2 regions of the Acetobacterium sp. KB-1 genome follow, and region 2 is predicted to be linked to the other one. Evidence: riboswitches for the same ligand, from Rfam matches in the RefSeq annotation. Region 2 holds a riboswitch; the other holds the start of a gene.
The links. Region 2 has a riboswitch for cobalamin ahead of DOZ58_RS03905 (iron ABC transporter permease). Riboswitches for the same ligand answer to the same signal wherever they lie in the genome.

Region 1 (5,607 bases), 1.9 Mb from region 2:
GCCCAGATCGTTCATAAGGTTAAAAGCAGTTCTGGAAGCATTGGTGCCAAACAACTGTTTGAAATCGCCAAAGACTTCCAGAAAGCACTTGAAAGCGGGGCAGAAAAAGAAATCATCAATTTCTATTCTCAGTTTGTGGCGGCTATGAAGCTACTGCTGGATACAATCGAGCCAGTTGAAGATAGTGGCGGTCAGGAATGAGTATTGATCGTATTTGCCATCCGAAGAATGCTTTCGGGCAACGGCTTCATCGGAGACGTGTTATCCTTTTGGGCAGACTTCTCGACCATGTTTGACACGAACTTATGAAAAAACTTCATTTTATCCGGTCTCATTTCGCCACCAAAATTATCGAGAGTAAGGGCTTTTTCGAGCAGAATGTCGGTAAAAGAGTCTTTAAAATAAGTATCAATTGTTTCAGCCGAACCACAGGAGATAAAAAAGCCCAGAGTTTTGTTTTTCAGTTCATCTAAATGTGAAAGACAGTATTTCTTTATTTTCTTGTCAATCTGTCCAATGTAAATAGAACCGCCGATTAAGACTGTATCGTAGTCGTCCAGAGCGGGAATTTTATCGGAATTGATATTGACGAGTCGGGTTTCTCCGTTTAAGTTCTTTTTTAGTTCTGCGACGCAGTCCGCGGTAAAGCCATATTTACTGGCATAAAGTATCATGGTTTTCATGGGCATTTCCTTTCTTTGCATCTTATTGAGTTAAGGCATTTTCAATGGATTTGAGATAGGCTTTGCTGGTAACCGTGGCACCGCTGACTGTATCGACAGTGGTATTTTGTATTTTAATGACTTGGTTGATAATCGTACTGGTCACATCTGGAGATTCCATGGTGACGGATTTGACCACATCAATTGATGTAATCTGATGATTGGCCACACTGACGGCAACCTCATTGGTCCAACGTCCAGATTCGTAAACACCGGCATAGGTGCCATCTTCAATTTTTTGTAGATCCACCGGATTGATTGCCAGGTTTTCCCCGGATTCCAGGCCGCTGGTGAGATAAAAAAATCCGCCGGCACCTACTAGTACCAATACGCCCAGAATAATAATCATTGCTTTTTTCACGTATTTTCCTCCTGTTATCTTGATTCTTGATCCATCTTTTCCAGGTTTGTCAGTATCTTTGCAAGGGTTGACCGAGTCATAGCCAGCTCCTCTGCCGAGATGCCGTTAAATAATTTTTCAGTAAAAATCACTGCTTTCGCCTGACTTTCGTTACCGAAAGAATCGACGGCGTCGGTTAGTTTGATCCGGGTGATTCGGGCATCTTGAGGGTCTTTTTCCATAACAATGAAGCCTTTTTGTTCTAACTTCAGAGCTACCTGCTTGACGTTCTGATGAGAACTGCCCATTCCTTTGGCGACTTCTTTGATGGTGGGGTTATGATCAAAGGTATTCGCAACGACAATCGTGAGCAGCCACTGCTTGGTTGTTAGATTGTATTCTCTTAGTTCCCGCTCCAGTTGGGTGGTCATCTGGTTGGCAACGACTTGAACACTGCCAAAGATAAATTTTTGATCGGTCATTGAGTCGATATGGTCCAAAATATAACCTCCTCGCTTCTATTAAGGTAAGACCTTACCTTAATAGATAATACCTTACCTATTTTTGTCTGTCAATACTTATCAGCCGAATATATATATTTCTGAAGAAAGTTAAGACTAGCAAAATTTGAAAGGGTTTGCAAAAAATTTAACGGTAGAAATTTTTAAATTTATGTTATCATAAACAAGCGAAAAAGTTCACGATAGGGATGATGTTACTTGATTGAAATAGTGATTAACGTTTGCATTATAAATCAGTTTGACACTACATCTTGTATGTGATAAAATACAAACAACAAAATAAGGAGATAATGGTGCTGTGCCAACAGGTGCAGTTTGGGGGAAGCAGGTGTGAATCCTGCACGGTCCCGCCGCTGTAATGGTGAGATGTTAAAAGAAAATAAACAGGTTAAGCTGTTTGTTTCTGAACGTTCAAACCGGAGTCAGATTACCCGCCGTTATTAAATGCACCAGACTCTACGCGTGATAGAGGGTGTTCAATGTATCATTATGCCTCTTGACCACGCCGTTGAGGGGTTTTTGCATGCCTAAAACAACAAAAAGACTAGCAGGAAAGAAGGAAACGACCAGAATGATTACAAAAATTAGAAAAAGAGACGGACGAGAAGCCCCGTTTAACATTGAAAAAATTGCCAACGCTATTTTCAAGGCAGCCAGTGAAATCGGCGGCCAGAATTATCAGACGGCCATGGATCTGGCCGAGCGGGTTACCATTTATATTGAGCAGGAAATGAATACGAATGCGCCAACAGTGGAAGAAATTCAGGATGCGGTGGAAAAAATCCTGATTGAAACCGGACACGCCAAAACGGCCAAGGAGTATATTCTATACCGGGCTGAACGAACCCGAATTCGGGAGATGGATACCCGGCTGATGAAAATATATGAAGACCTGACCTTCAAGGACGCTAAGGATAATGATGTAAAACGAGAAAATGCCAATATTGACGGGGACACCGCTATGGGCACGATGCTGAAGTACGGGTCAGAGGGCGCCAAGCAGTTTTATGAAATGTTTGTCTTGAATCCAGAGCATTCAGCCGCTCATAAAGCCGGTGAAATCCACATTCATGATATGGACTTTCTAACCCTGACGACGACCTGCACTCAGATTGATTTGGAAAAGCTGTTTAAAAATGGTTTTTCTACTGGCCATGGACATCTGCGCGAACCCAATGATATTCAAAGCTATTCGGCTCTGGCCTGCATTGCCATCCAGTCGAACCAGAATGATCAGCATGGCGGACAGAGCATTCCCAATTTTGACTATGCCATGGTTCCGGGGGTAAAAAAAACCTTTGTCCGGCTTTATCAGGAGAACCTTGCCAAGGCCTTAACCTTATTAACAGAGACAAAGAATGCCTTAGCAAAGGTTAAAGCCATCGGCACGGACATCGAAAAGAAACTGGGGTTAAGACCCGAATTAAATCAACCCAAAGGTTATCAAGAAGCAGAAGCCCGGAGCCTGGCCCAATGGATTGTTGACGCCAATGTCATTAACCGGGTGCAAGGCTTTGCAATGGAAAATGCCGAGCGGGAAATCGACCGTAGTGTCTATCAGTCAATGGAAGCGTTTGTCCATAACCTGAACACGATGCACAGCCGAGCCGGGGCCCAAATCCCCTTTAGTTCGATTAATTATGGTATGGATAGTTCTACCGAAGGGCGGTTGGTGATAAAAAACCTGTTGCTGGCTACTGAGGCTGGTCTGGGCAATGGGGAGACGCCGATCTTTCCGATTCATATTTTTAAGGTCAAAGAAGGGGTGAACTATAATCCCTGGGACCCCAATTATGATTTGTTCAAATTGGCCTGCCGGGTTAGTGCCAAGCGATTGTTTCCCAATTTCTCCTTTCTGGATGCACCCTACAACCTGAAGTATTACAAAGAAGGTCAACCGGAAACAGAAATAGCCTATATGGGCTGCCGCACCCGGGTGATTGGAAATGTCCATGATACCAATCGGGAAATCACCTATGGCCGCGGGAATCTGAGCTTCACCACCATTAATTTGCCCCGTATTGCCTTAAATAGTCAAGGAGACAAAGAACTGTTTTTTATTGAGCTGGATAAAAAAATTGATTTGGTTATTGATCAATTACTGGAACGATTTGAAATTCAGGCCCATAAAAAGGTCAAAAATTTTCCCTTTTTGATGGGACAGGGGGTTTGGATTGATTCCGATGATCTTACTGAAGAGATGGAAATCCGGGAAGTGCTCAAACATGGGACCCTGAGTATGGGCTTTATTGGACTGGCGGAATGCCTTGTCGTTTTAACCGGAAAGCACCATGGGCAAGCGCAAGAAGTCCAGGAACTGGGGCTGGCAATTGTGGGCCACATGCGAAAGCGAATGGATGAAACCAGCCAGCACTATCAGATGAACTTTACCCTGCTGGGCACGCCGGCAGAAGGTACCGCCGGACGATTTGTCAAGCTGGATAAAACTATTTTTGGCGATATCCCGGGTGTAACCGACCGGGAATACTACACCAACTCTTTCCACATCCCGGTTTACTATGGAACCAGTGCTTACGACAAAATCAGACTGGAAGCACCTTATCATGAGCTTACCAATGCTGGGCACATTACCTATGTGGAAATGGATGGCGACCCGATGGATAATCTGGAGGCCTTTGAAAAGGTGGTCCGAGCGATGAAGGAAGCCGGTATTGGCTATGGTTCCATTAACCATCCGGTGGACCGGGATCCGGTTTGCGGCTATACTGGAATTATCGGGGATGTTTGCCCGAGTTGCGGTCGGTCAGAAGGAGAGCAGAAATTTGAACGCATTCGCCGAATCACCGGTTATCTGGTGGGCACTCTGGACCGTTTTAACGATGCTAAAAAAGCGGAAGTTAGAGATCGGATCAAACATTTTAATGCTGCTGAGCAGATTGCTACTGGTGAAGCAATGGAGCAATTGCAATGAGTAAAAAAGTAAGAATCGCCGGAGTGGTCAAAGAATCCATTGTCGATGGGCCAGGCATCCGCTTTGTGGTTTTTGCTCAGGGATGTCCGCACCAGTGTGAGGGTTGTCATAACCCGGCGACCCATGATTCTAACGGGGGTAACCTGGTGGACGTGGATGCTATCATCGATGAAATGAGAAAGAACCCGCTACTTGATGGCATTACCCTAAGTGGTGGCGAACCCTTTGAACAACCAGAGGCCTTTTGTGAATTGGCCAAACGATCAAAAGAACTGGGGTATCATGTGATGACTTATACCGGGTACACCTATGAAACCCTATTAGAGAAAAAAGATGCCAGACGGCTCCGCTTACTGGAAAACACCGATCTGCTGGTTGATGGAAAGTTTGAAGTAAAAAAGAAGAGCCTGATGCTTAAATTCAGAGGATCGAAAAACCAGCGGATCATTGATGTGAATAGGTCCCGTCGGGACAATAGACTGACGCTTAGTGAGATCAGCTAGAGATAAAGAATAATCAAAAACAATAATAAAAGCAATCGCATTTTCAGCGGTTGCTTTTTGTTTAGTGGGCAATCACAAAAGCGGCAAAGAGAGCAGATATGAATACCCAAGACAGTTAAAGCGTATCCACGTTAGTGGTCATTTTTAACAAAATAGGCTCAAAGTCATAAACAGCATTTGTTCAATAAAAAAAATAGTAGTGGAAAAAAATATTAAAACGGTTAAAATAGTAAAGGTGCGGATTAATTTGGAATCGATTGTAAAACGATTGAGGAAAAATTTGGATGAAATAAATTAAAACAGAAACAAGTGGAGGAAATGGTGTGAATAAACGCAGTGAGTTTTCAAGTAAAATCGGGTTTGTATTGGCAGCGGCCGGATCGGCAGTGGGGCTGGGAAATATCTGGCGATTTCCCTATTTAGCGGCTAAATATGGTGGAGGACTCTTTCTGGTAATTTACCTGATTTTTGTGGTAACTCTGGGGTTTGCAATTATGACAGCAGAATTGGCGATTGGTCGAAAAACTCAGCTTAGCCCCATGGGAGCCTATCGAGCACTCGATAAACGGTTTAGTTTCGTGGGGATTAT
Region 2 (5,607 bases):
CTCTTTTTTGTGAATCATAGGGTGTTTTAAAAGGAGCAATAATAATTTCCGCTCCTTGTTCCTTCTGCATGATACTCATATCCATAATATGTGTATCCAAGCAAATCTGAATTCCAAAGGTATACTCTTTGAATTTAAAAACATCAATTTTATTCCCTGCAGAAAATATTTTTCGTTCATTTTTTCCTAGATGAACCTTACAGTAAAGATAGTCTACTCCATTTGGAAGCGCTACCCTTTGTCCAATATAATATTGTTCTTCTTTTTTTATAATTAATCCATAACTAACGGCGGTATTATAGATTTTTGCTAATTCTTTTATCTCATTCGTATACCTTATCAGCTTTTCTTCTTTTTCTATCGTATTAATCATACTCATTTTGCTACATAAAAACAATTCACTAAAACACACTAAATCTAAGGTTGGATTTTTTTTTATTGCATTGGCTATAATCTCATAATTATAGCCAAGATCTTCTTCCGATGGAATAAGCGATGATACCCCTATTTTAAGATCTTTTTTCATTAAACAACTTACACCCCATAAATTTTGTTTTGTAATTCTTTTAATCCATCTAAATATCTTAAGGTTGCACTTGAAATAAGTTTTTCATCAATAATATATAATTCGCCCTCTATAACTGCTTTAATTTGAGAAAATCCTGGTCTTGCCTCAATTGTTTCAACTGATATCAACTTGTTCATTGTTCCTTCTTGTGCAATATAGACATCAATTTCATTACTCTTTGATAATAAATTTTCTTCGCCAAATTCAACAACTGTTGCACTACCATCACTTTCGATATCTTGCGCAATGTTATTTAACCCAATTATAGTTAAGGCTTTTCCAGCAAAGGAATCTTGCGTTACCGTTTTAAATTTATCACCAATACTTTCAAAATAAGCTGTTTTTCTAGGATCAATTCCTTCTCCTTTTTTTTGTATTTCATCAATTTGAGAATGGAAGTTCTCTAATAACGCTTCTCCTTCCGCATCTTTTCCAACAATCATTGCTAATCGCGTTATATAATTATCAAAATCATCGAACTTGCTACAATATAAATTAATAACAGGTATCCCTGCATCTTCAATCGCTTTTACATAATCTGGATAACGTTCAACAATCATTGTTCGTGCGATTACAACATCTGGATCAGCTGCAATTAACAATTCCGGATCATCTTTATAACTAAATTGCTCTTTTTCTAAAACTGCTTCAGGATAATTATCGCTGGTTCCTACCCCGATAATTTCACTATCTAGACCCATTGAAAAAAGATTTTCAGTATGTGCTGAATAAAGTGATACAACTTTTTTTGCTGGCTCACTCAAAGAAATTTCTACACCACTATCATCAATAAATCTTATTTCTGAATCCCCTGTTGTTTGAACCGCTTCTGTCGTTGAACACCCTGTCAACCCCATTAGTCCTGTTAATAACACACAAAATAATGCCACTATTGCTTTAAATCGTTTCATTTTCTTCTCCCCTTTTTTTACTATTCTAAGACCAAAGAATGATTAAAAAAATCACCTTTGACTTTAAAAACATCGTATAATGTTTGACTGGTTAATACCTCTTCACTTTTACCACAATCATAAATTCCATCATGGTTTAATATAATTAATTCATCACAATATTTTCGTGCTAAGGATAAATCATGAATAACCATGATCACTAATTTACCTTTCTCAACTTCCGAACGCAATTGTTTGAAAAATCTCACCTTATAAAAAATATCAGCATTTGATAATCCTTCATCCACTAAAATCGCATTACTTTCTTGGGCTAATACTTTGGTAAAAAACGCACGTTGTACTTCACCACCACTTAATTGTGTTAACGGTTTATCGCAATACTCACTTAAATCATTTTCTTTAATCCGTGTATTAATAATTATGTCATTATCTTCACGACTCATACTATCATGAGCATAGCGGCCCATTGACACCAATTCTTTTAGAGTATACGGAAACTTTACAATTGTACTTTGTCTCATATATGATAATTCTTTCGCCATTTCTTTTTGAGAATAATCACCTAGTTGTTTTCCCTTGAGTAGCACTTCCCCAGAATTCATTGGAATATCTCTTGAAATAACATTAAGTAACGTCGATTTCCCAACCCCGTTTGGTCCAATAATCCCATATAAAATATTAGGATGAAACTCAATACTGATATCATTTAGGATTTTCTTTTTACCATAACTCACATAAATATTTTTCATATTTATCATCCTGCTTACCTCTTTTTCATAATAAAAATATAAATAAAAAACGGCCCTCCAACCATGGTCGTTAATACCCCAACTGGTATTTCATGTTGCAAAACAGTTCGGGTTATAGTATCAGCTAATAATAAAAACAAGGCCCCTAAAAGGGCACTCATTGGCAATACTTTACGATTATCTGCGCCAACAAAAATACGACATAAATGTGGTACAACCAAACCAACAAATCCAATAATGCCACACAATGATACTGCAAATGCGGTTAATGTGACAGCTGTCAATAATAATAAACGATATACAAAATCATAAGCAATTCCAACGGATTTGGCCTCTTCTCTTCCTAATGTAAGAATATTTAATTCTTCCATATACCGGGATGCTATAAAATATCCAATCGCAGTAATAACCGCAACAACACATACTTTTTCAATAGGTTTTGATGCTAAATTTCCCATCAACCAATAGACCATTTCAACAACATCTTCATCTGCTAAACTCTTTAATAAGCTAATTCCTGCTGAAAAAATGCTTCCAATAATAATTCCAGCTAAGATTACATTAGCCGAATCCAAGGTGCCTTTTACTCGTGATAACCACATCACAATTGCAATTACAACATAACTAAAGACAATTGCCAAAATCTGAATTGGCAGTGCCACCCCAAAGGCAATATTAACGTAAATTGCCAAACATGCTCCAAAGGCGGCTCCTGATGAAATTCCTAAGGTATAGGAATCTGCTAAAGGATTTTGGAGTAAGCCTTGTAAAATTACACCACTTGACCCTAATGCGCTTCCCACAAATATCGCCGCCAACACTCTGGGAAAACGAATTTTATAAAAAATCGTTTTCCCAATCTCAGAATCTATTTCCGTTAGATTCACTTTACCAACATTTATTGCAAATAGCCCAAGTCCAATCAGTCCAATTATAAGAATCAAATTAATCCATTTACTTTTCATAAAATATTTCCTGCCATTATTCACATTCCTGCTTTTTTATTTATTATTAATGTCAAAAATAGCTTTATTTTTAAACGATTAACAACCTTTATAGATATTTATCAAAAAAACTCTTAGTTTCTACTAAAAACTAAGAGTTTATATGTTATACAATAAAATCATCTCCATTACTTGTAGAGTACTTGTGATACAATAATAGGCAGATATTCTGACTCAAGCATTCCCATTTTTTCACCTTCCCAGTTTCCCAGTGGTTTATTGAAAAAACTAAACTTTTACAGCGGCAAGACCGTGTAGGATTTTCACCTAACTTCCCCTTTTATTAATCGTTCAGAAACGATTATCCTATTACAATTATTTAATTACTCTTATAATAACATAATTGTAAAGTATTATCAACATATGTCAATAACATTATTTTTTAATTTTAACTTTCTTTCAAAAAATACAAAAGCCACCTCATCACAAGGCGGCCTTAATTGTATTAATATTTGAGTTTTTATTTGTCTAAGCACGCAAAAAATAATACAATTTAGCGTAATGCCATTTACGCTAAATTGTATTATTACGCTAAAAAGTATAAACTACTATATTTATAGCTTTCTAAATTTTTTAAATATTTCGTTCAGATGATTTTCTAATATAACGTCAACTAGAAAGTGACCCAAGGGTGTTACAATTTCATTGTAGCTGAACAAAGATTAGTATCAATAATATCCGAAAATAACCCTTCCTGAGAAAAACGATTCAAAACAGCAACCTGTCTTAGATCGTTTTTCTCAATTTTTTACAAAATTTGTTTCTGATTAAGAGCCATGCTTACCCCTCCTTCATTTGCTGACTTTCTGTCAAGGCCTGAATAAACTTGCGGATCGCCGGGCTCTTATCTTCTTTCCGGCAGGCTGCGATCACATCAAATCGGTACTGATCCCCTTTGAGAGGAATGCAGCGGATCCGGTCATTGGCATAGAACTTGAGCTTTCCGGGAATAATCGCCACTCCATCCCCGGCTTCGGCCATCAATAAGGATGAGCTGATACACTCATAACGGAGCATCTTATTCGGGGGTATTTTTTCGGCGTTGAAAACCTTATTCATATAGGTTGCATAGCCATTGAATTTGTCATTGGCCGGCAGCAGAATCCGCTGTGAAAAGAGTTCATCAATGGCCACACTTTTCTTTCTGGCCAGCGGATGGTTTTTGCTGACTGCCACCCGCAGCACATCGGGATATAATTTATAAGTATCGCACCAGGAACTGAGCAGCTCCTGGTCGAAATCGAGGGTGATAATAACATCGACCTCATTGGTCTTTAATTTTTGCGGTAGATCGCCATAATCGCAGGAAAGCAAAGTCAGTTTAACGTGGGGACAGGCCTGTTCAAATAATTGCGCCGATGGTCCCAGAATTTCCCTGGTGTGGGCATGGAGATAACCGATTCGTAATTCCATTTCAAGCCCGGCGACGGCCATTTTTACTTTTTTCATGCTCTCATCATACTGATTGACAATAATATTGGCCTCGGTCAATAAGATCCGGCCAATCACGGTCAGTTCCAAATGGTGGTGGCTTCTGGTAAATAAAGACGCTCCGACTTCTTCTTCCAGGGCGGCAATGTGCTTACTCAATACTGATTGGGTAATAAACATTTCCTCTGCCGTTTTGCTGAAATTAAGATTTCTGGAAAGCGCAATAAACTCTTTCAATAAATCAATTCGCATCGATTTTTCCTTTCCTTTTCCAGATTAAGCTGCTGATGAGCTTGTAGGTCCTCTCATCAGCAATCGCCGCGGTTAACGCGATCGCCTGAAACATCTGGAAACTTTCTCTCTTTATTCTACCTGATTAATAAATTTCCGGCAAGAAACCTTCATTTATATTTAATCTTATATTATTCGTCTTAAGCTAAAGAATACAAGAAGGACTATTCTATTTTGGAATAGATCATGGTCTTTTTTGAATTTCACACTAAATCCGCCGAATGATATAATTCGTTTACAATGATAAATATTTAACAAAATACTTGTAATTATTTATCCACATTACAATTAAGAGGAGAATTACTTATGAACCTGAAGTACCCCAATCTTTTTTCCCCCATCAAAATTGGAAACATCACCTACAAAAACCGGATTTTTTCGGCACCGATCTCGTTGCAGGAACTGTCCCCGGAACTTACCTTAACTCAGGAAAACATTGCCTTTTTTGAGCTGCGGGCCAAAGGCGGCGCTGCCAATGTTACCGTTGGTGTTGCCAATGTGCTGGACACCGGTCGTGGTCATACCAAGGAACTGGCGCTGGATAATCCTCTGATTATGCCATCCCTGACCCATTGTGCCCGAACCATCCGACGCCATGGTTCAATCCCCAGCATTGAACTGTGCCATGCCGGAATGTTTGCCGGTCTGCCCAA

Region 1: another riboswitch for cobalamin. It lies ahead of DOZ58_RS13575 (anaerobic ribonucleoside triphosphate reductase); the one in region 2 lies ahead of DOZ58_RS03905 (iron ABC transporter permease).

The regions. Positions count from the first base shown of each region.
Region 1 covers NZ_CP030040.1:2,925,112-2,930,718, forward strand. Annotated here, with positions in the region: gene DOZ58_RS13555 (response regulator) at 1-201, shown strand, start outside; gene DOZ58_RS13560 (flavodoxin domain-containing protein) at 192-683, opposite strand; gene DOZ58_RS13565 (FMN-binding protein) at 706-1,083, opposite strand; gene DOZ58_RS13570 (MarR family winged helix-turn-helix transcriptional regulator) at 1,098-1,562, opposite strand; cobalamin riboswitch at 1,858-2,037, shown strand; gene DOZ58_RS13575 (anaerobic ribonucleoside triphosphate reductase) at 2,155-4,515, shown strand; gene nrdG (anaerobic ribonucleoside-triphosphate reductase activating protein) at 4,512-5,018, shown strand; gene DOZ58_RS13585 (sodium-dependent transporter) at 5,342-5,607, shown strand, end outside.
Region 2 covers NZ_CP030040.1:831,841-837,447, forward strand. Annotated here, with positions in the region: gene DOZ58_RS03890 (nitrilase-related carbon-nitrogen hydrolase) at 1-526, opposite strand, end outside; gene DOZ58_RS03895 (ABC transporter substrate-binding protein) at 535-1,479, opposite strand; gene DOZ58_RS03900 (ABC transporter ATP-binding protein) at 1,500-2,228, opposite strand; gene DOZ58_RS03905 (iron ABC transporter permease) at 2,243-3,193, opposite strand; cobalamin riboswitch at 3,374-3,557, opposite strand; gene DOZ58_RS03910 (LysR family transcriptional regulator) at 4,013-4,915, opposite strand; gene DOZ58_RS03915 (FAD-dependent oxidoreductase) at 5,261-5,607, shown strand, end outside.